4 regions of the Pectobacterium quasiaquaticum genome follow, and region 1 is predicted to be linked to each of the others. Evidence: predicted binding sites of a transcription regulator. Region 1 holds the regulator's gene; each other region holds the start of a gene.

Region 1 (7,535 bases):
CATGCTGTGTCTGGTGTTGATACTCCGCATGGCGCAGCGGGAAGGCGGCGATATCCTGACACGTGAACAGCTAGCAGAACTCCCGCAGGATGACAGCAGCCAGATGGTCGCCGTGCTGTGGTTGATTCTCGGCATGATTATTTTACCCATGGCCGCCCGTATGGTGGTGGATAACGCTACCGTCATTGCACGCTACTTCGATGTCAGCGAGTTGACTATCGGGCTGACCATATTGGCGATTGGCACTAGCCTACCTGAGCTTGCTACCGCCATCGTCGGGACGTTGAAGAAAGAAGATGATATTGCGCTGGGCAACCTGATTGGCTCGAACATTTTTAATATCGCGATTGTTCTGGGCGTACCTGCTTTGCTCTCGCCGGGCGCACTGAATCCTCAGGCTTTTCAGCGCGACTATTGGGTCATGCTGGCGGCAAGCGTACTGTTAACCGCACTGTGCCTCAGCAAAAAACGCCGTATAGGACAGGGCGCAGGCGCATTATTATGCGGTGCGTTTATCGCCTATCTGGCGGCCCTATTTTGCTTTTCATAAGAAGTTTTGCTTTTCATAAGAAGTTTTGCTTTTCATAAGAAGTTTTGTTTTCCATCATAATCAGGACTATTGGTATGTCACAGTTTGAACAAGATGCTCATCTAAAACAGCAGTCTGACCGTGCACTATCCGATCATGCGCCACAAGCCGATCACACGCGACAAAAGGCTCATGAACTAGCAGATTTCGACTTCCAGCAGGCGGGCAAGCAGGTACTGAGTATCGAACGCGATGGGCTTGCGCAATTAGACCAGTACATTGATGACAATTTTACCCTCGCCTGCAAAAAGATATTCGATTGCCAGGGCAAAGTGGTCGTGATGGGAATGGGCAAATCCGGCCACATCGGCTGCAAGATTGCTGCGACCTTCGCCAGCACCGGTACACCTGCCTTTTTTGTTCATCCGGGCGAAGCCAGCCACGGTGATCTCGGCATGGTGACGCCGCACGATATCGTGATCGCGATTTCCAACTCGGGCGAGTCCCATGAAATTCTGTCGTTGATTCCCGTTCTGAAACGCCAAAACGTGTTCCTGATTTGCATGACCAGCGCACCGGAAAGTACGATGGGTAAAGCGGCGGATATTCACCTGTGCGTTCACGTCCCGCAGGAAGCCTGCCCGCTCGGTCTGGCCCCCACCACCAGCACGACTGCGACGCTGGTCATGGGAGATGCGCTGGCAGTAGCCTTGTTACAGGCGCGCGGCTTTACCGCAGAAGATTTCGCCCTTTCTCACCCCGGTGGCGCACTCGGCCGCAAACTTTTACTGCGCGTCAGCGATATCATGCATTCGGGCGACGAGATTCCCCATGTCCCACACGATGCCTCATTACGTGATGCCCTGGTGGAAATTACGCGCAAAAATCTGGGTATGACGGTAATCTGCGAAGCGGATATGAAAATTCTGGGCATCTTTACCGATGGTGACCTGCGCCGCATCTTCGACATGAATATTGACTTGAACAGCGCGCGCATTGCTGATGTGATGACCGCGGGCGGCATCCGTGTCGCACCGCAAACGCTGGCGGTGGATGCGCTTAACCTGATGCAGTCGCGCCACATCACCTCAGTGCTGGTGGCAGAAAACGATCGTCTGGTCGGGATCGTCCATATGCACGATATGCTGCGGGCTGGCGTGGTTTAAAAAGAAAGGATAATAGTGAATGAGTGAAGTCAGGGCGCAAACCGATACCTGCTATGGGCCTGTCGATCAACAGGTACTGGATAAAGCCCGTGAGGTTCGCCTGTTAATTTGCGACGTTGACGGCGTGATGTCCGATGGTCTGATTTATATGGGCAATCACGGCGAAGAGCTGAAAGCCTTTAACGTCCGCGACGGTTATGGTATTCGCTGTTTGCTGACGTCCGATATTGAGGTTGCCATCATTACCGGTCGTTCAGCAAAACTGCTGGAAGATCGGTGTAAGACACTGGGTATTAACCATCTTTATCAAGGGCAATCGGATAAGGTTTTGGCCTTCAACGATCTCTTGGATAAACTGTCAATAACAGCAAATCAGGTGGCATATATCGGCGACGATATGATCGACTGGCCAGTGATGGCGCAGGTCGGGCTGAGTGTTGCCGTGGCAGACGCCCATCCGCTGCTGTTACCACGCGCAGATTATGTCACCCGCATTGCGGGAGGTCGTGGCGCAGTGCGTGAGCTGTGTGATTTGATTCTGTTTTCGCAGGACAAACTGGAGCATGCCAGAGGGCTGTCAATATGAGCAAAACCAAGCGTTGGCTCACCGCTTTTCTGGCCCTGTTGGTGCTTATCCTCATCGGCTGGAATATTGCAGATGGCGACACGGTAGCAGCACCGGATGCAAACGACCCCGCCGTGCCGGTTTATACCAGCGAAAAGACCAACACGCAGGTATACAGCCCTGCGGGTAAGCTGAGCTACAGACTGGTTTCGGAAAAAGCAGAGTATTTCAACGACGAGCAGTTGAGCTGGTTTATCACGCCTATTGCTACGCTGTTCAATGAGCAAGGCACGGCAACTTGGTCAGTCCGCGCCGATCGCGCCAAGCTGACAAAAGACAAGATGCTCTATCTGTACGGCAACGTCGAGGTGAATAGCCTGGCGAAAGACGCACAGCTTCAGCGCATCACAACGAATAATGCCCAGGTGAATCTGGTCACGCAGGACATCGCTTCCGATGATGAAGTGACCCTGTACGGTGCTAGCTTTACCTCAAGCGGAATGAAAATGCGCGGAAATCTGCGTAACAAAACGGCCGAGTTGATCGAAAAGGTAAAAACCTCTTATGAAATCCAAAACCAATAATCTGATGCGTAACACCCTGATCGCCAGCTCGCTGTTCGCCGTCAGCGTTTCCGCCTTTGCCGTGACCGGCGATAGCAATCAACCTATTCACATTGATTCAGCACAGCAATCTCTGGACATGCAGGGCAACACGGTGACGTTCACCGGTAATGTTGTCGTGAAGCAAGGCACGATTGAAGTAAAAGCCGACAAGGTCGTCGTGACGCGTCCACAGGGCACGCAAGGCAGTGAAGTGGTCGAAGGTTACGGCAACCCTGTGACGTTCTACCAGATGCAGGACAACGGCAAACCGGTAAAAGGGCGCGCGCAGAAAATCCGCTACGAGCTGGCCACCGACTTTCTGGTGCTGACAGGCAATGCCTATCTGGAACAGCAGGACAGCAATGTCAAAGGCGATCGCATCACTTATCTGGTAAAACAGCAGCAGATGGAAGCGACCAGCGACAAAGGAAAACGCGTGACGACGGTGTTGGTCCCTTCTCAGCTTCAGGAGAAAGAGAACAAGAGCCAGCCTTCTCGTTCTCAGCAATCGCAACCACGGGTCACTGAATAAGTTATGGCAACACTAACCGCAGAAAATCTAGCCAAGGCGTACAAAGGCCGTAAAGTCGTGGAAAACGTCAGCCTCACTGTTAATTCTGGTGAAATCGTCGGCCTGCTAGGGCCGAATGGTGCCGGCAAAACGACAACGTTCTACATGGTCGTAGGCATCGTTCCGCGTGATGAAGGCCGCATCGTCATTGACGACAATGACATCAGCCTGCTTCCCCTGCACGAACGCGCCCTGCGCGGCATCGGCTATCTGCCGCAGGAAGCCTCTATTTTTCGGCGCTTAAGCGTCTATGACAACCTGATGGCGGTATTACAGATCCGTAAAGATCTGACGACCGAACAGCAGGAAGATCGTGCCAATGAGCTAATGGAAGAATTCCATATTATTCATTTGCGCGATAGTCTGGGACAATCGCTGTCCGGTGGAGAAAGACGCCGCGTAGAGATTGCGCGTGCGCTGGCAGCGAATCCGAAGTTCATCCTGCTGGATGAACCGTTTGCGGGCGTAGACCCGATCTCCGTACTGGATATTAAAAAAATCATTGAGCATCTGCGTGACAGCGGGCTTGGCGTGTTGATTACCGATCATAACGTCCGCGAAACGCTTGATGTTTGTGAACGAGCCTACATCGTGAGTCAGGGTAACCTGATCGCCCACGGTTCACCGACCGATATTCTGGCCGATGAACAGGTGAAACGCGTCTATCTGGGCGAAGGCTTCCGACTCTGATAGGGTAATATCTTCTCTTTGCAGTACTTATGGGACGTTAGCGCGATTTATGAAGCAAGGTTTGCAACTCAGGCTTAGCCAGCAACTGGCCATGACTCCACAGCTCCAACAGGCGATCCGCCTGTTGCAACTGTCCACGCTTGAATTGCAACAGGAGATTCAACTGGCGTTAGAAAGTAATCCGTTGCTCGAACAAACGGATCAGCACGACGAAATCGAGTCATTTGAAAAGGCAGACAGCGATTCACTGGATACCGGTGAAGCCCTTGAACAAAGGGACATGCCAGAAGAATTGCCGCTCGATGCCACCTGGGATGAAATTTACTCCGCAGGCACACCATCGGGCACTGGCACCGACTATCGCGATGAAGAACTGCCGATTTATCAAGGTGAAACCACGCAAACGCTTCAGGATTACCTGATGTGGCAAGTTGAGCTGACGCCGTTTTCCGACACCGATGCGGCTATCGCGACCTCTATCGTCGATGCGGTGGACAACACCGGTTACCTGACCGTACCGCTGCAGGACATTCTTGAGAGCATCGGTGACGATGACGTGACGCTGGAAGAGGTTGAAGCCGTACTCAAACGCGTGCAGCGCTTCGATCCCGTTGGCGTCGCCGCTCGCGATCTACGTGATTGTCTGCTGGTGCAGCTTTCCCAATTCGCCGACGACACGCCACGCCTGACCGAAGCGCGCCTGATCGTCAGCGATCATCTCGATCTGTTAGCCAACCATGATTTCCGCAGCCTGATCCGCGTTACTCGTCTGAAAGAAGAGGTGCTGAAAGAAGCGCTGGCGCTGATCCAATCGCTCGATCCCCGTCCGGGACAATCGATCAACACCGGTGAATCCGAATACGTGATTCCTGACGTGCTGGTACGTAAAGTTCAGGGGATCTGGACCGTCGAACTGAACACCGACAGCGTTCCTCGGTTGCAAATTAACCAGCAATACGCTGCGCTGGGTAACAGCGCGCGCAACGACAGCGACGGGCAGTTTATCCGCAGCAATCTGCAAGAAGCGCGCTGGCTCATTAAAAGCCTGGAAAGCCGCAATGACACGCTGCTGAAGGTCACCCGCTGCATCGTCGAACAGCAGCAGGATTTCTTCGATCAGGGTGAAGAATTCATGAAGCCCATGGTACTAGCAGACATCGCGCAAGCGGTGGATATGCATGAATCGACCATCTCACGCGTGACGACACAGAAGTTCCTGCACAGCCCGCGCGGCATTTTTGAGCTAAAATATTTCTTCTCCAGCCACGTTAATACCGATAGCGGCGGAGAAGCCTCGTCAACGGCAATCCGCGCGTTGGTGAAGAAGCTTATTGCAGCGGAAAACCCCGTGAAGCCACTGAGCGATAGCAAGCTGACGGCGCTGCTCTCCGATCAGGGCATCATCGTGGCGCGTCGAACCGTGGCAAAATACCGAGAGTCTTTATCTATCCCACCATCGAATCAGCGTAAACAACTGGTTTGATCTCAACAGAGAAGGAAGACACTATGCAGCTCAACATTACCGGCCACCACATCGAGATCACTGAACCACTGCGTGATTTTGTCAATGGCAAGTTTGCCAAATTAGAGCAGTATTTTGACCGGATTAATCAGGTCAATGTGGTATTGAGAGTGGAAAAAGTTCAGCAAATTGCCGAGGCCACGCTCCACGTTAATGGCGGCGAACTGCATGCGACCTCAGAGGCGGCAGATATGTACGCCGCGATAGATTTATTGATTGATAAGCTGGCGAGACAGCTCAATAAGCATAAAGATAAACTCAAGCAACACTAATTTTCTCCTTTGCCGTTTGGCAAAGGACAAACTCGGCCCATCCATTTGATGGGTCGGGATCACCAGAAGTGAAAGAGTCGTTAAGTGAAAATAAAATGAACCACGATCCCGTATTGCAGCTCAGCACCGTATTACGTCCTGAGTGCACCCGAAGCACGGTCCACTGCCAGAGTAAAAAACGGGCATTGGAAATTATCAGTGAGCTGGCCGCCAGGCAGCTTAACATTCCTTCGCAGATTATCTTTGATGCCATCCTGACCCGGGAGCGGATGGGCAGCACGGGAATCGGCGGCGGCATTGCCATTCCTCACGGTAAGTTGGAAGACGATAATGCGCTGGGCGCCATCGGTGTTTTCATCCAGTTAGAGCAACCGATCGCTTTCGATGCTATTGATAATCAGGCCGTTGATCTGCTTTTTGCCTTGCTGGTTCCAGCGGAACAATGTAAAACCCATTTGCATACCCTGTCGCTTGTTGCCAAGCGGCTGGCGGATAAAACGGTTTGTCGGCGCCTGCGTGCGGCGCAAAGCGATGAAGAGCTGTACCAGATTATGACGGAAGCTGGTTAAGCCGGATGGTTGTCATGTTCACGATGACGGGCGATTCGCCATGGATTCAGAGAATGCTTGCAATCCCTGCGCTAAGCCGTCATTTTTTTAGCTATACATCACTTTTTTATAAAAACAGTGGCAATGAAAATTCGCTATCACGTTGCCAGAGGGGAGTCGTCAGATGGTGCTGATGATTGTCAGTGGTCGCTCAGGTTCAGGGAAATCTGTCGCCCTGCGCGCACTGGAAGATATGGGGTTCTACTGCGTAGATAACCTACCAGTGGTTCTACTGCCAGAACTGGCTAATACGCTTGCGGCACGTAATATTTCCGCTGCAGTCAGCATTGATGTGCGCAATATGCCGGAATCACCCGAGATCTTCGAGCATGCCATGGAGCAACTGCCACCCAGCTTCTCGCCTCAATTGCTGTTTCTGGATGCCGATCGCAATACGCTGATTCGTCGCTACAGCGACACCCGTCGCCTTCACCCGCTCTCCAGCAAGAATCTATCACTGGAAAGCGCGATTGATGAAGAAAGCGACCTGCTGGAGCCGTTGCGTTCACGTGCCGATCTGATTATCGATACCTCAGAGATGTCGGTACATGAACTGGCCGAAATGCTGCGTACCCGGCTGCTCGGCAAGCGAGAACGCGAGCTCACGATGGTCTTCGAATCGTTCGGCTTCAAGCACGGTATCCCTATCGATGCGGATTACGTCTTTGACGTGCGCTTCCTGCCGAACCCGCATTGGGATCCGAAACTGCGCCCGATGACCGGTCTGGATAAGCCCGTTGCGTCCTTCCTCGACAGGCACACCGAAGTTCACAACTTCATCTACCAGACTCGCAGCTATCTGGAACTGTGGCTGCCGATGCTGGAAACCAATAACCGCAGCTATTTGACTGTCGCCATTGGCTGTACGGGCGGTAAACACCGTTCCGTCTATGTCGCCGAACAGTTGGCAGATTACTTCCGCTCACGCGGTAAGAACGTGCAGTCGCGACACCGTACGCTGGAAAAACGTAAACCTTCATAATATTCGGCAAACCAGTACAACTAGG
Region 2 (7,535 bases), 1.3 Mb from region 1:
TTCATGCCTAATGTTACGTTTTCACAGATAAATGTGTGTGACTGAACCCGGCTACCACTACCAATTAGACACCCTTTCTGTATCTCAACAAAAGGGCCAATGAATACGTTATCCTTGAGTTCACATTCATAAATATTGGCAGGTCTGATGATGGTGACGTTATTTCCTGAAATCACGTCGCGAATTTCGCTTTCTAACAATTTCATAGAATTATCCAGAATAAGGTCTAATTAATAAGGTTCATCGCACTTTACTGGGGAACGCTGCTTTTATCTTCATAAAAAAGTAGTCGTTATCCCAGTATTCGTATGCCATCCGTTTTATCACTTTGATCCTGTTGTTCATTCCATCAAGTACGCTGGTATTCAGACGATGCGTGACACTCGCGATTATGCCGCTCACGTAACCCTCCAACTTATCAGCGAACTACTGCAACGCCCTGATGCAACTTTTCTGTGCCTACCTGTATCACTCATTCCAGCGACGCTGCGCAACATCTTTATCCGAGGCATACCACAGCTCTTTCAGCGCTGTTTTCATCATATACACCGTATTTAACGGCTCCAGTAACTCTGCCAGTTTCACCTCATGCCCAGTCGGCTGATTCGCCTGGTCACCCCTCACCCTGTCGATAACTTCCCGGCCAAACTTCGCCACAACATGGAACAGGTCATACACCACTTCCGCCTGCAGGCCCGGCAAAAACGCCAGAAGGCTACCCGTCCGGCTCGTTAGGCCAACGACCGCTGGCCGTATGGATTCCTACGTCGATTTATTGCAGGCCAACGGCGGCAGCATGATCATGCTGGCAAAAGGCAACCGCAGCCAGCAGGTGACCGACGCGTGCCATAAACACGGCGGCTTCTACCTTGGCAGCATCGGCGGCCCGGCTGCGATTCTGGCGCAGAACAGCATCAAGAGCCTGACCTGCGTCGAATACCCTGAACTGGGAATGGAAGCCATCTGGAAAATCGAAGTCGAAGATTTCCCGGCCTTTATTCTGGTCGATGATAAAGGCAACGACTTCTTCCAGGTGATTCAGAGCGCCAAGTGCGTGAAATGCGGTTAACTCATTCCTACCGTGATTAGAGGTTAGCCACTAACGCCAGCCGAGCGGGAGTAACGGATAGATCGTAAAGTCGCTGTAAACACGTCCATGTGCGCTCGGGTTGCGCCATCCATGGCGCAAACGCTTTACTCTTCTATTCCGTTACTCCCGTTTTCGTTCGGTAAAGAGGTTTGTCTACGGTCTACAGCGCCCCGATTTTCGGGGCGTTTTTTATTTGATGCCCAACCGCTTCGCCAGACGATGCAGATTGCCGCTGTCCATTTCTAGTTCTCTTGCGCAGGATGACCAGTTGCCTTCATGGCGTGCCAGCGTGTGTTGGATGATCCGACGCTGATAGTCGTCCGTTGCCTCCCGCAGGCCACCGCTGATGAAATAGGCGGGTGCCGTGTCGATAACGCCCGATGAACCGGAGGTCGCATGAACGGGCTGAGAGGGAAGTTCAAGATTGAAATGTTCAGGGCCTAACAGCACCTCACCCGATTCCTGTCCCGCTCTTGCCAGCACGGTAGCACGGTAAATGGCGTGTTCCAGCTCGCGCACATTCCCCGGCCAGTCGTATTGTTCCAGTAGCGCGCCCGCATCTGCCGTCAGCGCCAGCCGTGCCAGCCCCAGTTGCACGCGGCTGCGCTCGCAGAAGAATCCCGCCAGCAGTGCCACATCCTGACTGCGCTCACGCAGCGGGGGTACAGACAGCGGAAACACGCTCAGACGGTGGAACAAGTCAGCACGGAAAGCGCCATCCAGCACCGCCTGCCGTAGATCGCGGTTAGTCGCCGCCAGCACGCGCACGTTCACTTTCAGACTGCTGTCATCCCCCACGCGCTGGAGATCGCCATACTGCAATACGCGCAGCAGCTTCGCCTGTAGCGTCAGCGACAGTTCGCCAATCTCATCCAGAAACAGCGTGCCGTTATCCGCCATTTCAAACTTGCCGGTTCGATGGTGGATCGCACCGGTAAACGCGCCCTTCACATGACCAAACAGCTCGCTCTCCGCAACCGACTCCGGCAGCGCGGCGCAGTTCAGGTACACCAGAGGATGACTTGCCCGGCTGGAACCACGATGAATCGCTCTCGCCACCAGCTCTTTACCAACGCCGGTTTCTCCCATAATCAGCACGTTCAGATCGGAGCCCGCGACAATATCGACCTCTTTCTTCAACCGCTGCATCGGTTCCGACAGCCCGACCATTTCCTCGACGCTTTCCGCCGCCGGACTTTCAGCCCGCACCGGCGCGGGCAACTGCCGCTCAAGACGCTCCATCAGCAGCGCGTTACTCAGCGCCGCCGCCGCCATCGCCCCCACCAGCCGCAGCTCTTCATCGCTAAAATGGTCGAACTGACACGGATCCATGCCGTCCACAGTCAGTGCCCCGATCAGGTTTTGATTGGCAAACAGCGGCAGGCCAACGCAGGCGTGCACCTTAAGATCCTCCTGACTGGGGATCAGACCGTCATAGGGATCGGGAAGCTGGCTGTCTGCCGGAAAGCGCACCACGTCACCCGCGCGGGCAATCGCCTCCAGACGGGGATGATCGGACAGACGAAAGCGTCGTCCCAGTACATCCGGTGCCAGACCGTCGATCGCCAGCGGGCGGAACAGCTGATTCTCGTAACGCAACAGCGCCGAGGCATCACAGCGCAGCAGTTGGCGCAGGCTGTTGATTAAGCGCTGGAAACGATCCTGATTCGATAGCCCCATTTGCAGTTCGATAGCGATACGGGCAAGGGCGTTAATAGAGAGTGTCATGGTGTGTCCTAATGACAGAACCTGTGTCATTAAGACAATAAATAAAATATGTCATTTTGACAATCAATATTTATTAAAGCGTTATAAATCAATAAATTAAAAACTGGCACACTTCCTGCAATCTCTACAGCATATTCCCGTATACGACTATTGAGGTTTCAGAACATGACGATTCACGTAAAGAACAATATCCACTGGGTTGGACAACGCGACTGGGAAGTCCGTGATTTTCACGGCACTGAATACAAGACGCTGCAAGGCAGCAGCTACAACAGCTACCTGATCCGTGAAGAAAAAACCGTGCTGATCGATACCGTCGATCACAAATTCAGCCGTGAGTTTGTGCAAAACCTGATGGCGGAAGTGGATCTGAACACGATTGACTACATCGTGATCAACCACGCCGAGGAGGATCACGCTGGGGCACTGAGCGAGCTGATGGCGCGTATTCCCAACACGCCAATTTACTGCACCTACAATGCGATCGATTCCATTACCGGTCACCATCACCACCCTGAGTGGAATTTTCACACGGTCAAAACCGGCGACACACTGGATATCGGCAACGGTAAGCAGTTGATCTTTATCGAAACGCCGATGCTGCACTGGCCGGACAGTATGATGACCTACATGACCGAGGACGCCGTGCTGTTCAGTAACGATGCGTTCGGCCAACACTACTGCGATGAGCACCTGTTCAATGATGAAGTCGATCAGACTGAACTGTTCGAGCAGTGCCAACGCTATTTCGCCAATATTCTGACGCCATTCAGCCGCCTGGTGACCGCCAAGATCCACGAAGTGCTGGGCTTTAACCTGCCGCTGTCGATGGTTGCAACCTCGCACGGCGTGGTATGGCGCGACGATCCTGCCCAGATCATTCACCTGTATCTGAAGTGGGCAGACAGCTATCAGGAAGATCGCATCACGCTGTTTTACGACACCATGTCCAATAACACCCGCATGATGGCCGACGCTATTGCGCAAGGTATCAACGATGTCGATCCCGGCGTAGCGGTAAAAATTTACAACGTCGCCCGTCACGACAAGAACGAGATCCTGACACAGGTCTTCCGCTCGAAAGGCGTGTTAGTCGGTTCATCCACCATGAATAACGTGATGATGCCGAAGGTCGCTGCCATGCTGGAAGAGATCACCGGTCTGCGTTTCCAAAACAAGAAAGCCTCGGCGTTCGGCAGCTACGGCTGGAACGGCGGCGCGGTAGACCGCGTACAAACCCGTCTGATGGATGCCGGTTTTGAAACCACGCTGGCGCTGAAAACCAAATGGCGTCCTGATGGTTCCGCGCTGGAAATTTGTCGCGAGCACGGTCGCGAAATCGCGCGTCAGTGGGCACTGCATCCTCTGGATGATACGCCTGCCCGTCGCGTCATCTCTCCCGTAAAACAGATCGCTGCGGCACCGCAAACCACCACCGCCCCGCAGAATGTGAGCGCCCCAGCCGAGAGCGCCTGCGGATGCAATGAAGTCGCTGCACCACAGGCAACCACACAGCCGGCGGCACAGTCAGAAAACGGCTGTATGCAGTGCAGCGTCTGCCAGTGGATCTACGATCCGGCGCTCGGTGAGCCGATGCAGGATGTCACCCCTGGCACCATGTGGTCGGACGTACCAGACAGCTTCCTCTGCCCGGAATGTGGGCTGGGCAAAGACGTTTTCAATCCGATTCGCTAAGGAGAGGATGATGAAAGATATCGTGATTATTGGCGCGGGCTTTGCCGCCCGCCAGCTCATCCGGCAGCTACGCAAGCTGGATGCACACTGCCCTATCCGCCTGATTACTGCCGACAGCGGCGATGAGTACAACAAGCCGGATCTAAGCCATATGATGAGCCTGCAACAGCATGCTGACGATCTGACCAAGATGTCAGCAACCGCGTTTGCTGAAGAAAACCGCATTGCGCTGCTGGCCAATACGCGCGTCACCGCCATCGACCGCCATGCACAACAGGTCATCTGCGGCACGGATCGTTACGATTACCACAAGCTGGTGTTCGCGACCGGTGCCAGCGCGATGGTGCCGCCGATTCCGGGACGCGAACATATGTTGACGCTCAATAGTCAGCAGGAATACCGCACCCACGAAAGTCGGCTCTGGCAGGCCGAACGCGTACTGGTGCTCGGTGCAGGACTCATCGGTACTGAGCTGGCGATGGATCTAGGGCGCGCAGGAAAACAGGTCACGCTGGTTGACTGCGCCAGCAGCATTCTGCCCGCGTTGATGCCGCCCGAAGTCAGCTCACGCCTGCAATTCACGCTGACGCAGCAGGGCGTTTCTCTGCTGCTGAACACAACCCTGCAACAGTTGGAGAAAACCGAAACCGGCGTACAGGCTACATTTACCGATGGCCGAGCTGTCGAAGTGGACGAAACTCTCTCCGCTATCGGTTTGCAGGCCAACACGCAGCTGGCAAAAGCGGCGGGGTTAACGGTGCAGAAAGGTATCCAGACCAATGCGCAGTTACAAACCAGCGATCCACAGATTTATGCGCTGGGCGACTGCGCAGAGATTGGCGGTAAGCTCCTGCCCTTCCTGCAACCGATTCAGCTCAGCGCGATTACGCTGGCGAAAAACCTGCTGGGTGCCAACGAGATGCTAACGCTGCCGCCGATGCTGGTTAAAATCAAAACGCCGCTGTTTCCTTTACAGATGGCTGGCGATACCACCAGCAGTGATTTGCACTGGCAGCAGGAATGGAACAAACAAGGGATGGTGGCGAAAGCGCTGGATTGTCAGCAGGTGCTGCGCGCCTTTGTGGTCGGTGGCGAGCGGATGAAAGAGGCATTTCCGCTGCTGCGGCAGCTTTCCACCGTGAGTTCAACCACTGCCTGACACAGCAAAATAAATAATGCATTTAAAATACATATTTCTGGTCAGCCTGCGTGCGGATTAATAGAATGCGGCCATCGCTTTTGGAATTTACAGAGGTAAAAATGCAAGATCTCATTTGTTATAAGAAGATGCCGCAGTGGAACAGCCAGACGTTGCCTGCCGCCTTTCAGGAAAAGCACAACACGCAGGAAGGCACCTGGGCGAAACTGACCGTGTTGAAGGGAGAAATGACCTTCTCCATGCTGACCGAAGACGGCGATACGCTGGAGACATTCCAGTTCTCCGAGCAGAACCAGCCGCCGTTTGTTGAGCCACAGGCGTGGCACCGCATCGTCTCGTTCTCTGACGATTTGGAATGTCAGCTCAGCTTTTTCTGTTCGGCGGAAGATTTCTATCATAAGAAATACGGTCTGACGCGCACCCATTCCGAAGTGATCAACGCCGTGCAGCACATCAAACCGGGAAAAGCGCTGGATTTAGGCTGCGGCGGCGGGCGTAACTCGCTGTACCTGAACCTGCGCGGGTTTGACGTCACGGCCTGTGATAAGCATGAGCAAAGCATTGATTCACTGAATAACATCATCAAGAGTGAAGCGCTGGAAAACATCCGGGCGGGCGTTTACAACATCAACCTGGCGGAAATCAAAGAGCGGTACGACTTTATCCTGTCGACCGTCGTGCTGATGTTCCTGGAACGCGATCGCATTCCGCACATCATCAGCAATATGCAGGACAGCACCGTTAACGGCGGCTATAACCTGATTATCGCGGCGATGTCGACGGAAGATTGCCCGTGCCCAATGCCTTTCTCGTTCACCTTTAAAGAAAGCGAGCTGAAGAACTATTACGCCGATTGGGAGATCCTCAAATACAACGAGGATATGGGTGAGCTACACAAGACCGATGCGCAGGGTAACCGCATCAAGCTGCGCTTCGCCACGCTGCTGGCAAGAAAGCCGTAAGCACCGGCTAGCCGTTAAAAAATCTAACCCCGTAAAATACAAAAGGGCCGATTACTCGGCCCTTCTTATTTCTATACGCTGCGTGAATCAGCTGGCTTTGCGCGCTGCCGCAATACGGTAAGCCACCAGATCTTCAATCGTCAGTACCGGCATATCGTGCTGTTTAGCAAACGTGATGACTTCCGGCGCGTGCGCCATTGAACCATCATCGTTCGTCAGTTCACACAAAACACCAGACGGCTTCAGGCCCGCCAGCGTCATCAGGTCAACCGTCGCTTCAGTGTGACCCCCGCGCGTTAACACGCCACCCGGTTGGGCGCGCAGCGGGAATACGTGACCAGGGCGATTCAGATCGCTCGGCTTGGCGTTATCCGCAATCGCGGCACGAATGGTGGTCAGACGGTCGGCAGCGGAAACCCCCGTCGTCACGCCTTCGGCGGCTTCGATCGTCACGGTGAATGCCGTTTGGTAATGGCTGGAGTTCTTCTCCACCATCATCGGCAATTCCAGCTGCTGGCGACGCTCTTCCGTCAGGCACAGGCACACAATGCCACTGCCGTGACGAATCGTCAGCGCCATTTGTTCAACGGTCATATTTTCAGCGGAAAAGATCATGTCACCTTCGTTTTCACGATCTTCGTCATCCAACACCAGCACGCCGCGGCCATGACGCAATGCATCAAGTGCGCGTTCTACGCGTTCGGTAGGATTGCCAAATTCAGAAAGTAATGTCTGATTCATGGTAAAAAACCTCAATGTTATTATGGATTACCAGAATCAGGGCGAGCTTGAGGAGTAACCACTACTACTGGTTGCATAGTAATAGCTAACAAAAATAACGCGAGCGAGCATATAGCTCGAGATACCGTTACTCTCTCCCATCCGGACTTTAACCGTCGGC
Region 3 (7,535 bases), 390 kb from region 1:
ATTTCGTGCGCCAGATTGTATTTTTTATCACCAGTTTGTTTGTTAACAATTGAGCAATAAAAAAGCAATCTTGCTACTCCATTCCCAGCTCTTTTAATTTACGCGTCAGGGTATTTCTGCCCCATCCCAACAATCTTGCTGCTTCCTGTTTATGCCCCTGCGTATGCCGCAGTGCCGTTGTCAGCAACGTCCTTTCCATTTCCGGCTGTGCCTCTGACAACAGATTTTGATGACCGGAACGCAGCGCGCGATCGGCCCATTGTGCCAACAGCGTGGCCCAACTGTCCGGCAGAATATGCACGGTGGAATCAGGTGCGGTGGTCTCGAACAATTCAGGCGGCAGATCCTGAATCAGCACTTCCTGACCAGCGGCCATGACGGTCAACCAGCGACAGGTGTTTTCCAATTGGCGCACGTTGCCAGGCCACGGTAAACGGGTTAGCGCCGTTTCTGCTTCTGGATGCAGATTCTTCGGCTCGACGCCCAGTTCTTTGGCTGTAGCCTGCAAAAAGTAACGCGCTAGACGGGGGATATCTTCCCGACGTTCGCGCAGCGGCGGCAGGTGAACGCGGATCACATTCAGGCGGTGGAACAAATCCTCACGGAACTTGCCTTCTTGCACGCGTTGTTCAAGATTTTGGTGCGTTGCCGCGATAATACGAACATCCACTTTTACTGCGGCATAGCCGCCAACGCGGTAAAACTGTCCGTCTGCCAATACGCGCAACAGACGTGTTTGTACGTCTAGCGGCATATCGCCGATTTCATCCAGAAATAGCGTACCGCCATCGGCTTGCTCAAAGCGGCCCTGACGAATCTGGTTTGCGCCTGTAAACGCGCCTTTTTCATGGCCGAACAGTTCTGATTCGATCAGATCCTTAGGAATGGCCGCCATATTCAGCGCGATAAAAGGGGATTTGGTACGCGGGCTGTGGCGATGCAGGGCCTGCGCTACCAACTCTTTACCCGTCCCCGATTCGCCATTAATCAGCACGCTGATTGACGAGCGAGAAAGGCGACCGATGATGCGAAAGACATCCTGCATCGCGGGGGCTTCGCCAATAATGTCGGTTGTCGGGCCGTTGATTGGCTGGTTGCGTACCGGCTGCTGCTGTTCCAGATAATGACTGATCGCACGCTCAACCAGTGCAACGGCCTCATCAATATCAAACGGCTTCGGCAAATAGTCGAACGCACCCTGTTGATAAGCGCTGACGGCGGCATCCAGATCGGAATGTGCCGTCATAATGATGACCGGAAGCATCGGGTGGCGCTGTTTGATTTGCTGTAAGAGCGCTAATCCATCCATCCCTGGCATACGGATGTCGGACAGCAGAACGTCGGGCGTTTGTGTCGCCAGCGCATGCAATACCTGATTTCCGTTCTCAAACGTTGCGCAGGTTAAACCCGCACCAGCAAGCGCGCGCTCAAGCACCCAACGGATGGAGCTATCGTCATCGACAATCCAGACTATCCCTCGTTGCATTGTGAACCTCACTGGCGAATGGGCAGGTAAACCGAAAATTCGGTGTGTCCTGGCCAACTGTTAAATTCAATTTTACCGGAGTGTTGGTCGATAAGACTGCGGGCAATGGAAAGCCCCAAACCTGTGCCCCCTTCGCGTCCGCTCACCATCGGGTAAAACAACGTGTCCTGTAGTTGAGCAGGCACGCCGGGGCCGTCATCTTCCACGTCAATACGCGCGGCGAGACGATAGCGCACACCGTGTAACGTAAGCTGAAAAGCCGTGCGGGTACGTATCGTAATCGTCCCGCCTTCCTCGCCCAGCGCCTGTAGCGCGTTGCGGGTAATATTCAGCAGTACCTGTTCAATTTGATCGGGGTCGTGCGTCAGCTCTGGCAGGCTAGGGTCATAGTCTTTCACCAGCGTCACGTTATCTGGCTTTTCCAGAGAGACGAGCTGACAAACGCGTTCAGCGACCTGGTGGATGCTTTGGGTGACGTGCAGGCCGGGCTGCTGTGGCCCGAGCAGGCGATCAACCAGATTACGCAGGCGATCCGCCTGTTCAATGATGACCTTGGTATATTCCGTCAATGCCGGGTCGGGCAGTGCTTTAGCAAGCAACTGCGCGGCACCACGCAATCCGCCAAGCGGATTTTTTATCTCATGCGCCAGACCCCGGACCAAATCACGGGCAGCCTGCTGTTGTGCATGTTGAAGCTGTTCCTGGCTGAGACGGCGCTGGTTATCCATCGGCGCCATTTCCAGTAGGATAAAATCGTTTTGTACCCGCTGAGCGGTGAGCGACATGATGTGCGCTTTACCATCCACGACGAGGGTGACTTCGTTATCCGTAAAACCTTGCCCTGAATCCAGACTTTCACGCAGCAAATCGACATTCAGAGAAAAGTATCCCAGCAAATCGGGCAGCGGCGTGCCGGATAATTTACGCGAGCTTTGTGCCAGTAATTGCTGTGCTGCTGGGTTGGAATAGTGAATAGCCAGATCGTTATCCAGCAATAAGATGCTGTTTATCAGGGAATTTAGGATCTGCCCAGCATCGGGCAGCGTGCCTGTTGCCATAACGCAGACTCCCGCACCGTCGTGGTGCATTGTAGTGTGGATGATGGATGTTACGTCGCAACGGCCAATGCCGGTGGTGAAAAAAGCCCATCCGAAGATGGGCTGAAGCGTTTCCACGGCAACAAAAACAAAATTATTAGTATTCTGTTGTTTATCGGCCATGATTGGGTATTAGCATACCCAACCACGCCGAGGTAAAGATTAGACGCTGTAGTTATTAGACGCTGTAGTACAGTTCGAACTCAACTGGGTGTGGCGTCATACGAACGCGGTCAATCTCAGGCTTACGCAGCTCGATGTACGCGTCGATAGCGTCGTCGGTGAACACACCACCACGAGTCAGGAACTCGCGGTCTTCGTTCAGTGCAGCCAGGGCCTCGTCCAGAGAACCTGCAACTTTTGGAATCTCTGCTTCTTCTTCTGGTGGCAGGTCGTACAAGTTTTTGTCCATCGCATCGCCAGGGTGGATTTTGTTGATGATGCCGTCGAGGCCAGCCATCAACAGTGCAGCGAAGCACAGGTATGGGTTAGCTGCTGGATCTGGGAAGCGTGCTTCGATACGACGTGCTTTCGGGCTAGCAACCACTGGGATACGGATTGAAGCAGAACGGTTACGGGCAGAGTAAGCCAGCATAACAGGTGCTTCGTAGCCTGGGACCAGACGCTTGTAAGAGTTGGTGGTCGGGTTAGCCAAGGCGTTGATGGCTTTAGCGTGCTTGATAACACCGCCGATGTAGAACAGTGCCAATTCAGACAGGCCGCCGTATTTGTCGCCAGCGAACAGGTTCGTGCCGTCTTTAGACAGAGACATGTGGCAGTGCATACCTGAACCGTTATCACCGAACATAGGTTTTGGCATGAAGGTCGCGGTTTTACCGTAAGCGTGAGCCACGTTATGCACGACATATTTGTAGATCTGAATTTCGTCAGCTTTTTTGGTCATGGTGTTGAAGCGGGTAGCCACTTCGTTCTGACCCGCGGTAGCCACTTCGTGGTGGTGAGCTTCAACAACCAGACCCATTTGCTCCATGGTCAGACACATAGCAGAACGGATGTCCTGTGATGAATCGACTGGTGGAACTGGGAAGTAGCCGCCTTTCAGACCTGGACGGTGACCTTTGTTACCGCCTTCGTAGGCTTTACCGGAGTTCCAGTAAGCTTCGATATCGTCGATAGCAACGTGGGAACCGGACGTGCTGCTGCCGAAACGGATGTCATCGAACAGGAAGAATTCTGGCTCAGGCCCGAACAGGACGGTATCGGCAATGCCGGAAGAACGCAGGAAATCTTCCGCACGTTTAGCGATAGAACGCGGGTCGCGATCATAACCTTGCATCGTGCCTGGCTCGAGGATGTCACAACGAATGATCAGTGTAGAATCTTCGAAGAACGGGTCGATCATTGCGGTGCTGGCATCGGGCATTAGAACCATGTCTGATTCGTTAATACCTTTCCAGCCGCCAATCGAAGAACCATCAAACATTTTACCTTCTTCGAAGAAGTCGGCATTGACTTGATGAGCCGGAATGGTGACGTGCTGCTCTTTACCTTTAGTATCCGTGAAGCGTAAATCAACAAACTTCACTTCGTGCTCATTCAGCATCGTCAAAACATGTTCTGCGGACATACTTGGTTCTCCCGATTGGTCATTTATCGTCGTGGAACGAATATCGTTGTGGATTGATGTTGTTGCCGTGAGTAGACTAAAGCTAAAAGTGTGCCAACTTTTTAAATGTGTGCAATGTGTTGCTCTGTGGGGCTTTCTCACGTAAACCCACTGCACCATTATAGTCTAAAGCACCAAAATGGTGCTCTATATGTGAATTATTGCACTTATTTAGTGCATTCATGTTCGCTTGTAGCGCTTTTGCACCGTGAAAGGGATCACAAAGCAGGCAGCTCTAGGTTGTTTATCATAGATGCTTGTGATCTTGTTTAGTCCCTCGATTAATACGTGTACAATAGCGCGCTATTTCTAAATGCCTGAGGCAAAGCTGTGATCGAAAATTTGCGTAACATCGCCATTATTGCGCACGTTGACCATGGGAAAACCACCCTGGTTGACAAGCTGTTGCAACAATCCGGAACGTTCGGTGAACGTGTCGAAGCAACCGAGCGTGTAATGGACTCCAACGATTTGGAGAAAGAGCGTGGAATTACCATCCTCGCAAAAAATACCGCCATTAATTGGAAAGACTACCGTATTAACATCGTAGATACCCCGGGACACGCCGACTTCGGCGGCGAGGTTGAGCGTGTCATGTCGATGGTTGACTCGGTACTGCTGGTTGTTGATGCGATGGATGGCCCGATGCCGCAAACGCGTTTCGTGACCAAAAAAGCATTTGCCAACGGTCTGAAGCCCATTGTGGTTATCAACAAAGTTGACCGTCCTGGTGCACGTCCTGACTGGGTTGTCGATCAGGTATTCGACCTGTTCGTGAACCTGGATGCGACTGACGAGCAGCTGGATTTCCCGATCATTTATGCTTCTGCGCTGAATGGTATCGCGGGTCTCGACCATACCGACATGGCGGAAGATATGACTCCGCTGTATCAGGCGATTGTCGATCACGTTTCTCCGCCTCAGGTTGAGATGGATGCGCCGTTCCAGATGCAGATCTCTCAGCTGGACTACAACAACTATGTTGGCGTTATCGGTATCGGCCGTATCAAGCGCGGTAAAGTTAAGCCTAACCAACAAGTTACTATTGTTGATAGCGAAGGCAAAACCCGTAACGGTAAAGTCGGTAAAGTTCTGACTCACCTGGGTCTGGAGCGTATCGACGCGACTGAAGCGGAAGCAGGCGATATCATCGCGATCACCGGTTTGGGCGAGCTGAACATTTCCGACACCATCTGTGATCCACAGAATGTCGAAGCGCTGCCAGCACTGAGCGTCGATGAACCTACCGTTACCATGTTCTTCAACGTCAATACTTCACCATTCTGTGGTAAAGAAGGTAAGTATGTTACGTCGCGCCAGATTCTGGAGCGTCTGAACAAAGAGCTGGTACACAACGTTGCCCTGCGCGTTGACGAAACCGAAGATGCTGATGCGTTCCGCGTTTCTGGTCGTGGTGAGCTGCACCTGTCAGTTCTGATCGAAAACATGCGTCGTGAAGGCTTTGAACTGGCCGTATCACGTCCGAAAGTTATCAACCGCGTTATCGACGGTCGTAACCAAGAGCCGTTTGAAAACGTGACGCTGGACATCGAAGAACAGCACCAGGGTTCAGTCATGCAAGCCATGGGTGAACGTAAGGGTGATGTGAAAGACATGATCCCAGATGGCAAAGGTCGTATCCGTCTGGATTACCTGATCCCTGCTCGCGGTCTGATCGGTTTCCGTACCGAATTCATGACCATGACGTCTGGTACTGGTCTGCTGTACTCCACGTTCAGTCACTACGATGACGTGCGTCCGGGTGAAATCGGCCAGCGTCAGAACGGCGTACTGATCTCTAACGGTCAGGGTAAAGCCGTCGCGTTTGCGCTGTTCAGCCTGCAGGATCGCGGTAAGCTGTTCCTCGGACACGGTGCAGAAGTGTATGAAGGCCAGATCATCGGTATTCACTCACGTTCTAACGACCTGACGGTAAACTGTCTGACCGGTAAGAAACTGACCAACATGCGTGCATCGGGTACTGATGAAGCAACCACGCTGGTTCCGGCGATCAAAATGTCTCTGGAACAAGCGCTGGAGTTCATTGATGATGACGAACTGGTTGAAGTTACGCCACAGTCTATTCGTATTCGTAAGCGTCACCTGACTGAAAACGATCGTAAACGCGCTAGCCGCGGCAGCAAAGACGTCTAATTTCAGACGGATTTGTCTTGTTACGCAACAGGGCACCTTCGGGTGCCCTGAATTTTATGCGTTTTTTTCTATTTTAACCTTTCCTTTATATTTCCTCCCTGTTCAGTTTCGCCATTTCCCGCTACAGTGAAAATCCTACGATTACGTCAGGAGGTCACTGCCATGCTGTATATCTTTGATTTAGGCAATGTCGTCATAGATATTGATTTCAATAGAGTATTGGGTGTCTGGAGTAATCTGAGTAGCGCGCCGCTCGCGACGTTGCAAGAGCGCTTTGTCATGGGCGAAGCGTTTGAACAGCATGAGCGGGGTGAGATCAGCGACGAGGAGTTTGCCACCAGACTGTGCCAGGAAATGGGCATCGCTCTGAGCTTCGAACAATTCACCGCTGGCTGGCAGGCCATTTTTGTCGCGCTGCGTCCCGAGGTTATCGGCATCATGCAGCGCCTGCGTCAGCAAGGGCACCGTGTGGTGATTTTGTCGAATACCAATCGCCTTCATTGTGCACATTGGCCTGCACTATTCCCTGAAGTGGAGACGGCGGCCGACAAGCTCTATCTGTCGCAAGACATTGGATTACGTAAACCGGAACAGGCGATTTATCAATACGTCTTGACGCAAGAAGGCGTGACGCCAGCGCAAACCGTTTTTTTTGACGATAATGCCGTAAATATCGATGCCGCACAGAGCCTTGGAATTCACAGCATTTTGGTGACCGATCGTCAGGTGGTGCAGGATTTTTTCTCCATGCAGGCGACGACGGCTAACGCATGATTTATATCGCAGGGGCGGACACAGCCCCTATTGGGAATGATAACATCGGGAGTAGTTGGGTTTTATGATTGCGCTAATTCAACGAGTATCCAGCGCCAGCGTGACGGTAGAAGGCAGTGTGGTTGGGAAAATCGATAAAGGTTTACTGATCCTGCTGGGCGTTGAGCAGGGCGATGACGAACAAAAAGCCACGCGACTCTGCGAACGTGTGTTGGGTTACCGCATATTCGGTGACGATGACGGGAAAATGAATCTCAATGTTCGTCAGGCTGGCGGTAATGTGCTGGTGGTTTCACAGTTTACGCTCGTTGCCGATACGCAGCGTGGCATGCGGCCTGGTTTTTCTCGCGGTGCACATCCTTCAGAGGCCGATCGCCTCTATCAATACTTTGTCGGA
Region 4 (7,535 bases), 1.5 Mb from region 1:
GCGTAGTGTCTGACATGCCGGAGGTGCTGGCTTTCTATCGTATGGCTGGCGAATACGATTACCTGATGCAGGTTCAGGTTGCTGATATGAAAAGCTATGATGATTTCTATAAGCGGCTGGTGAATGGTATTCCCGGACTGGTCGATGTAACATCTAGCTTTGCTATGGAACGAATCAAACATACCACGGCATTGCCCTTATCCCTGTGATTCATCGTATATCCGTCTTTTGTATAATCACTTGTCTGAGTCTGTCATGATCCTCTGGCTATTGGAATGAAAACCGCGTGAGACTGTTTGCTCAACTGAGTTGGTATTTTCGCCGTGAATGGCGGCGTTATCTGGGTGCTGTGGCGCTATTGATTTCGATTGCTATTCTGCAATTGCTGCCCCCTAAACTGGTCGGCGTAATTGTCGATGGTGTGACGCAGCACGGCATGTCGATGACTGAAATGATGAAGTGGATTGGCGTGATGCTGCTGACCGCCGTCATGGTCTATCTGCTGCGCTACGTGTGGCGCGTGTTTCTGTTTGGAGCGTCATACCAGTTGGCGGTTGAGTTACGAGAGGATTTTTACCGCCAACTGAGCCGTCAGCATCCGGCATTTTATCAACGTCACCGAACCGGCGATCTGATGGCGCGTGCGACTAACGATGTCGATCGCGTGGTCTTTGCCGCCGGAGAGGGCGTGCTGACACTGGTCGATTCAATGGTGATGGGGTGTGCCGTACTGGTTGTCATGTGTACTCAAATCAGTTGGGAACTGACCCTGTTGGCGCTACTTCCGATGCCGGTCATGGCGATTTTCATCAAACGCTACGGCACCCAACTGCATAACCGTTTTAAATCAGCACAGGCCGCGTTTTCTTCGCTTAACGATCAGGCGCAGGAAGGCTTGACCAGCATTCGGATGATTAAAGCCTTCGGGTTGGAAAACTATCAGTCCGCGCGTTTTGCACAGGTTGCGGCGGATGCTGGTGCCAAAAATATGCATGTTGCCCGCGTTGATGCCCGCTTTGATCCCACCATTTATATTGCCGTCGGGCTGTCGAATTTGCTGGCGATTGGCGGCGGCAGTTGGATGGTGATTAACGGCTCGCTGACGTTAGGCTTGTTGACCAGCTTTGTCATGTACCTGGGGTTAATGATCTGGCCGATGTTGGCGCTGGCCTGGATGTTTAATATTGTTGAGCGTGGTAGTGCGGCATATAGCCGTATTCGTCAACTGCTTGCGGAAGATCTCGTGGTGAAAGACGGTGAGGAATCCTTGCCTGCCGAGCGGGGCGTGCTGGACGTGAATATCTCTGCGTTTCGCTACCCAGATACTACTCGTGATGCTTTACAACATATTCAGTTTACGCTGGCACCGGGCAATATGCTGGGGCTGTGTGGGCCGACCGGGTCGGGGAAAAGTACGCTGCTGGCGTTGATATTGCGTCATTTCGATGCTCAGTCGGGAGAGATTCGTTATCACGATCGTCCATTGAGCGCGATTCGGTTAGATGAACTTCGGAGCCGTTTTGCCGTTGTGGGGCAAATGCCCTTTTTGTTTTCCGATACGGTGGCGCAAAACATCGCACTGGGTCGGCCTGATGCTACCCAACAACAGATTGAACAGGCGGCACGCCTTGCCAGCGTTCATGACGACATTCTGCGTTTGCCTCAGGGTTATCAGACGGAGGTCGGAGAGCGCGGCGTAATGTTATCAGGCGGTCAAAAACAGCGGATCGCGATTGCCCGTGCATTACTGCTGGATGCTGAAATTCTGGTGCTGGACGATGCGCTGTCTGCGGTTGATGGACGAACGGAACACCAGATTTTGCAGAATCTCAAAACATGGGGCGAAAAGCGGACGCTGATCATCAGTGCACACCGTCTGTCAGCCTTAACCGAAGCGAATGAAATCGTGGTGTTGCAGCAAGGACAAACGGTGCAGCGTGGCACACATCGGATGCTGGCGGCACAACCCGGCTGGTATCGGGATATGCACCGTTATCAACAGTTGGAGGCGGCGCTGGATGATGTGCCGCAGTTGGAAGGAACGAAAAATGAATAGCCCTCAACAGTTTTGGCCAACCCTGAAACGTCTGCTGGCCTATGGTTCCCCCTGGCGAAAACCGCTGATGTCAGGTGTCGTGATGTTGTGGGTTGCTGCCGCCGCAGAAGTTTCCGGCCCTATATTGGTGAGCTATTTTATTGACGATCTGGTGGCAAAAGGCCACTTTCCGCTGGCGATTGCGGCTGGCTTGGCAATGGCCTATATCCTGCTACAAATTCTGGCGGCCTCTCTACACTATTTTCAGACGCTGCTGTTCAACCGCGTTGCGGTCGGTGTCGTCCAGCAACTGCGCATTGATGTGATGGATGCGGCGTTGCGCCAGCCGTTGAGTACATTTGATACGCAACCCGTTGGGCAACTGATTTCACGCGTCACCAATGACACCGAGGTGGTTAAAGACCTGTACGTCATGGTGGTGTCAACGGTATTACGCAGTGCGGCGCTGGTTGGTGCCATGTTGGTGGCGATGTTCAGTCTGAACTGGCAGATGGCGCTGGTTGCGTTGATGATTTTCCCTGCGGTTGCGACAGTTATGGTGCTGTACCATCGTTTTAGTACGCCGATTGTGCGCAAGGTGCGGAGCTATCTGGCCGACATTAATGATGGTTTCAATGAAGTAATTAATGGCATGGGCGTTATTCAGCAGTTTCGTCAGCAGGCTCGCTTTGGCAAGAAACTGGGCGCAGCCAGCTATGAACATTATAAAGCGCGGATGAAGGCCCTGCGTCTAGAAGGTTTCCTGTTGCGGCCGCTACTGAGCCTGTTTGCCGCGATGGTGCTGTGTGGCTTGTTAATCCAATTCGGTTTCAGCTCAATGGGATCGGTTGGCGTCGGGGTCTTGTACGCGTTTATCAACTATTTGGGCCGTCTGAATGAACCTCTGATTGAACTGACAACCCAGCAGTCCATGTTACAGCAGGCGGTCGTCGCTGGTGAGCGTATCTTTGAATTGATGGATGGCAAAAAGCAGCGCTATGGCGATGATGAGCGTCCTCTGGCGACTGGGCGCGTCGATATTGATGAAGTTTCTTTCTCGTATGGCACAGAAAAACGTGTGCTACAGAATATTTCTCTGACGATACCAGAGCGCGGATTCGTCGCGCTGGTAGGGCATACCGGCAGTGGGAAAAGTACGCTAGCCAGTTTGCTTATGGGGTATTACGCGCCAGATGAGGGTGAGATTCAGCTTGATGGCCGTCCGCTGTCGACGCTCTCCCATGCGGTGTTGCGCCAAAATGTGGCAATGGTGCAACAGGATCCAGTTGTGCTGGCGGAATCCATGTTTGTGAATGTAACGCTGGGGCGTGATATCAGCGAAGAGGCCGTCTGGCACGTGCTGGAAGTGGTGCAGCTTGCCGAACTGGTTCGGGCTTTTCCTGAAGGATTGCACACGCGCATTGGTGAACAGGGGAATAACCTGTCTACTGGACAGAAGCAACTGCTGGCGATTGCGCGAGTACTGGTGCAAACGCCTAAAATCCTGATTCTTGATGAAGCGACGGCGAATATTGATTCGGGTACGGAGCAGGCGGTACAAAAGGCGCTGCGCATTATCAGGGAACAAACGACCTTAATTATCATCGCCCATCGGCTTTCCACTATCGTTGAGGCCGACACGATTATGGTTCTCAATCATGGGCAAACCGTTGAGCGGGGAACGCATGAGCAACTGCTGCAACAGCAGGGGCGCTATTATCAAATGTATCAATTGCAACTTGCCGGAGAGGATCTTGCAGCCACTAGCACTGAGGCTTGTCCTGCGCACTGAGACTGATCTGGGATAGTATCTCGGTCTGCACCGCCTTGTGTGGTGCAGACCGACAGTCTATTCGTGGCTTCGCACCATCAATAAGCATCGTGATTCTGGCTCCCCCCCGAGTTGCACTGAAAACACTCTTCATGCACTGTATTGGTGCGGTTTTTGCCCAAATCTTCCTGCATTTCTTTCCCATACTGTTTTCCTTTTGCCCTTTCTTATCGTTAATCGCGTTCTCTTTCCTGATTTATGTCAGATAAATAATTTATGGCACACTCTTTGCTTTAGTCATGACGTAGACCGACTTCATAGAGCATGTAATCGAACAAGTGACGGGCGAAAGCCTGAACGTAATGGCTAGGGGGAAGATAAATGAAACTGGTTACTGTGGTGATAAAACCATTCAAGCTGGAAGATGTACGTGAAGCGTTATCTTCTGTCGGCATCCAGGGACTCACCGTCACTGAGGTGAAAGGATTTGGTCGTCAGAAAGGGCATGCGGAGCTATATCGCGGCGCGGAGTACAGCGTTAACTTTTTACCCAAGGTAAAAATTGATATCGCAATTGCAGACGATCAACTGGATGAAGTGATCGATGTCATCAGCAAAGCCGCGTATACCGGGAAAATTGGTGACGGCAAAATTTTTGTCGCCGAGTTGCAAAGAGTTATCCGTATTCGTACGGGTGAAACTGACGAAGCCGCACTTTAACAACACCTAGCGTAGATACGTAAATAGGGATGGATGAAAATGAAAAAACGACTCTCTTCATTAGGTCTCGGTGTGGCGGCATTACTCCCGTCCTGGGCAATGGCTGCGACACCGACGATTGATAAAGCGGATAACGCTTTTATTATGATTTGTACCGCGCTGGTACTCTTTATGACTATACCGGGCATTGCACTGTTTTACGGCGGCCTGATTCGTTCTAAGAACGTTCTGTCCATGATGACACAGGTGAGCGTAACGTTCGCGATGGTTTGTATCCTGTGGGTGGTTTACGGATATAGCCTAGCGTTCAGTGAAGGGAATGCTTTCTTCGGTGGTTTCAGCACCTTTATGCTGAAAGGCATCGGGATTGAGTCCATCAGCGGCACCTATTATCAATTTGTACATGTGGCCTATCAGGCTTCCTTTGCCTGCATCACCGTCGCGCTGATTGTCGGTGCGATTGCTGAGCGTATTCGTTTCTCTGCGGTGCTGATCTTCGTTGCGCTGTGGCTGACGTTCTCCTACCTGCCGATGACGCACATGGTATGGGGCGGTGGCTATCTTGCTGCGGATGGTGCGTTGGACTTCGCTGGTGGTACGGTGGTTCACATCAACGCTGCGGTTGCTGGGTTGGTGGGGGCTTACCTGCTGGGTAAACGTGCTGGTTTTGGCAAAGAAGCCTTCAAACCGCATAACCTGCCCATGGTATTTATCGGTACGGCGATTCTGTACATCGGCTGGTTTGGTTTCAATGCCGGTTCTGCCGGTGCTGCGAACGGTATCGCTGCTCTGGCTTTCCTGAACACCGTTGTCGCGACTGCTGCTGCAATTCTAGCATGGGTTGGCGGTGAGTGGATGGTACGTGGTAAGCCTTCTCTTCTGGGCGCATGCTCTGGTTGTATCGCTGGTCTGGTGGCAATCACGCCTGCAGCGGGTACGGTTGGCGTCGGCGGTGCATTGATCATCGGTCTGGCCGGTGGCGTTGCAGGTCTGTGGGGCGTGACGGTACTGAAAAGATGGCTGCGTGTGGATGACCCGTGCGATGTGTTCGGTGTTCACGGCGTGTGCGGTATCGTTGGCTGTATCCTGACTGGCGTATTTACCTCAGCATCACTGGGTGGTACTGGCTATGCGGAAGGCGTGACGATGGCACACCAAGTTTGGGTGCAACTGTTTAGCGTGATTATTTGTCTGGTGTGGTCTGGCGTGGTGGCATTTGTCGCCTTCAAGATCGCGGATATGGTTGTTGGCCTGCGTGTACCTGAAGATCAAGAGCGCGAAGGTCTGGACGTCAACAGCCACGGCGAGAGTGCTTACAACCAATAAGATCGCGTAAATTAATCAGTAAGATCGTGTGAGTACAGTAGGCAGGCGTGGGGAAACTCCACGCCTGTTTTATTATCAGCTTTAAACTATTATCAGCTTTAAACCACCTCTTTCGGCGGTAGTCTTTTACGTTACGAGGCTGCCGCAGGTTTTACGGCTGGCGGCGACGTATGACGCCTTCCTGCACGCTGGATGCAACCAGCACGCCTTCCCGGGTATAGAATTGCCCACGAACGAAACCACGGGCACCGGATGCAGACGTGCTTTCGACGGTATATAACAGCCAGTCATCCAGCCGGAAATCACGATGGAACCACATAGAGTGATCGATTGTGGCGACTTGCATACCGGGTTCCAAAAAGCCAATGCCGTGAGGCTGCAAGGCTGTGAGTAGGAAATTGCAGTCAGACGTATAGCCGAGCAGATATTGGTGAATACGTTTATCGTCCGGTAGCGGGCTGCTGGCACGGCACCAGACGTGTCGCACTGGCTCGTCCACTTCGCCTTTTAGTGGGTTATGGAATTTAACTGGGCGCATCTCAATCGGGCTGGCCTGAATAAATTTATCGCGAAAGCGGGGCGGCAGAAGGTGCTGCATGCCTTGTGCGATTTCCTGCTCAGATTTCAGATCCTCAGGTGGTGCGACGTTTGGCATCACATTTTGGTGCTCAAACCCTTCTTCATGACTTTGGAATGAGGCGGTCATATAAAAAATAGGGCGACCATTCTGGATAGCTCTAACGCGTCTGGCGCTGAAGCTGTTGCCGTCGCGTAGGTTTTCAACGTCATAAATAATCGGTTTCTGGCTATCGCCGGGTAGCAAAAAGTAGCTGTGGAATGAATGAATGTTGCGCTCGACAGGGACAGTCTGTTTGGCGGCCGACATGGCCTGGCCGACAACCTGCCCGCCAAAGACCTGACGCAGCCCCAAATCATCGCTTTGTCCGCGAAATAGCCCTTCCTCGAGCTTCTCTAAATGCAGGAGGTCGAGAAGATGTTGTAGTGATTGACTCATGGTATCGGCCCCAATGGATGCGAATGGCTAGTTACTTGTTTGTTTTTAATATATAAAATCTAATTTTGTAGATTTTACTGCAATAAATATGTGGATTTCAGGGAAATATCAGAATATTGCACCATCATTATTGTGTTGGTTGAATCATACTATTTATGAATGCCGGTTTTCGATACCGGTAGTCTGACAATAATAAAGGAGACTGACCGAATGAAATTATGGCATATCTTAGGTGGTATCACGTTATCGATGACTCTGGCTGCATGTGCACAGAGGAGTGATTATGGCGTTTCTCCTCAGACAGGCGCACCTGTCACCAGTGTTTCCTCACAGCGTCCGGCTGTCGCAATGCCTGTGGTAACGGGTACGGTGAATATTCGTCAGCGGATTGCGCTACCTCACAACGCCGTTTTGACCGTTACCGTGTCTGATGCATCGCTGGCGGATGCGCCTTCAAAAGTGATTACCCAGCGTGTGACGCGTACAGAAGGAAAGCAGGCACCTTTCCAATTCGAGCTACCGTATAACCCAACTGATATCCAGCCCAATGCACGTATCTTACTCAGCGCTGCGATTGCAATCGATAATCGGATCGTGATGGTGACGGAGAACGTCTTACCGGTTATTAGCAACGGGGTAAATAACGCCGATTTAGTGTTAGTACCTGT

What was found. Region 1 encodes sigma-54, which starts transcription at its own class of promoters, with help from an activator protein. Its sites were predicted from a motif close to GTTGGCACANNTTTCGCTNT; they were not measured.
Region 2: a site for sigma-54 is predicted at 2,921-2,940, ahead of norV (anaerobic nitric oxide reductase flavorubredoxin). Genes of this name have one in related genera too.
Region 3: a site for sigma-54 is predicted at 4,250-4,269, ahead of glnA (glutamate--ammonia ligase). Genes of this name have one in related genera too.
Region 4: a site for sigma-54 is predicted at 4,082-4,101, ahead of glnK (P-II family nitrogen regulator). Genes of this name have one in related genera too.

Annotation. Positions count from the first base shown of each region.
Region 1 is NZ_CP065177.1:303,404-310,938, reverse strand. Features, by position in the region: gene IG609_RS01450 (calcium/sodium antiporter) at 1-550, shown strand, start outside; gene kdsD (arabinose-5-phosphate isomerase KdsD) at 625-1,695, shown strand; gene kdsC (3-deoxy-manno-octulosonate-8-phosphatase KdsC) at 1,715-2,281, shown strand; gene lptC (LPS export ABC transporter periplasmic protein LptC) at 2,278-2,844, shown strand; gene lptA (lipopolysaccharide ABC transporter substrate-binding protein LptA) at 2,825-3,397, shown strand; gene lptB (LPS export ABC transporter ATP-binding protein) at 3,401-4,126, shown strand; gene rpoN (RNA polymerase factor sigma-54) at 4,176-5,609, shown strand; gene hpf (ribosome hibernation promoting factor) at 5,633-5,920, shown strand; gene ptsN (PTS IIA-like nitrogen regulatory protein PtsN) at 6,016-6,489, shown strand; gene rapZ (RNase adapter RapZ) at 6,653-7,510, shown strand.
Region 2 is NZ_CP065177.1:3,500,400-3,507,934, forward strand. Features, by position in the region: gene IG609_RS16005 (acyltransferase) at 1-206, opposite strand, end outside; gene IG609_RS20660 (transposase) at 241-402, opposite strand; gene IG609_RS16010 (hypothetical protein) at 469-678, opposite strand; partial or broken gene IG609_RS16015 (fumarate hydratase C-terminal domain-containing protein) at 678-1,069, shown strand; gene norR (nitric oxide reductase transcriptional regulator NorR) at 1,280-2,818, opposite strand; gene norV (anaerobic nitric oxide reductase flavorubredoxin) at 2,984-4,513, shown strand; gene norW (NADH:flavorubredoxin reductase NorW) at 4,524-5,672, shown strand; gene tehB (SAM-dependent methyltransferase TehB) at 5,774-6,634, shown strand; gene ribB (3,4-dihydroxy-2-butanone-4-phosphate synthase) at 6,722-7,375, opposite strand; FMN riboswitch at 7,501-7,535, opposite strand, start outside.
Region 3 is NZ_CP065177.1:4,379,022-4,386,556, reverse strand. Features, by position in the region: gene glnG (nitrogen regulation protein NR(I)) at 74-1,486, opposite strand; gene glnL (nitrogen regulation protein NR(II)) at 1,495-2,544, opposite strand; gene glnA (glutamate--ammonia ligase) at 2,762-4,171, opposite strand; gene typA (ribosome-dependent GTPase TypA) at 4,541-6,364, shown strand; gene yihX (glucose-1-phosphatase) at 6,527-7,138, shown strand; gene dtd (D-aminoacyl-tRNA deacylase) at 7,203-7,535, shown strand, end outside.
Region 4 is NZ_CP065177.1:3,227,000-3,234,534, reverse strand. Features, by position in the region: gene IG609_RS14810 (Lrp/AsnC family transcriptional regulator) at 1-209, shown strand, start outside; gene IG609_RS14805 (SmdA family multidrug ABC transporter permease/ATP-binding protein) at 287-2,056, shown strand; gene IG609_RS14800 (SmdB family multidrug efflux ABC transporter permease/ATP-binding protein) at 2,049-3,827, shown strand; gene glnK (P-II family nitrogen regulator) at 4,188-4,526, shown strand; gene amtB (ammonium transporter AmtB) at 4,566-5,852, shown strand; gene tesB (acyl-CoA thioesterase II) at 6,004-6,867, opposite strand; gene IG609_RS14780 (YbaY family lipoprotein) at 7,078-7,535, shown strand, end outside.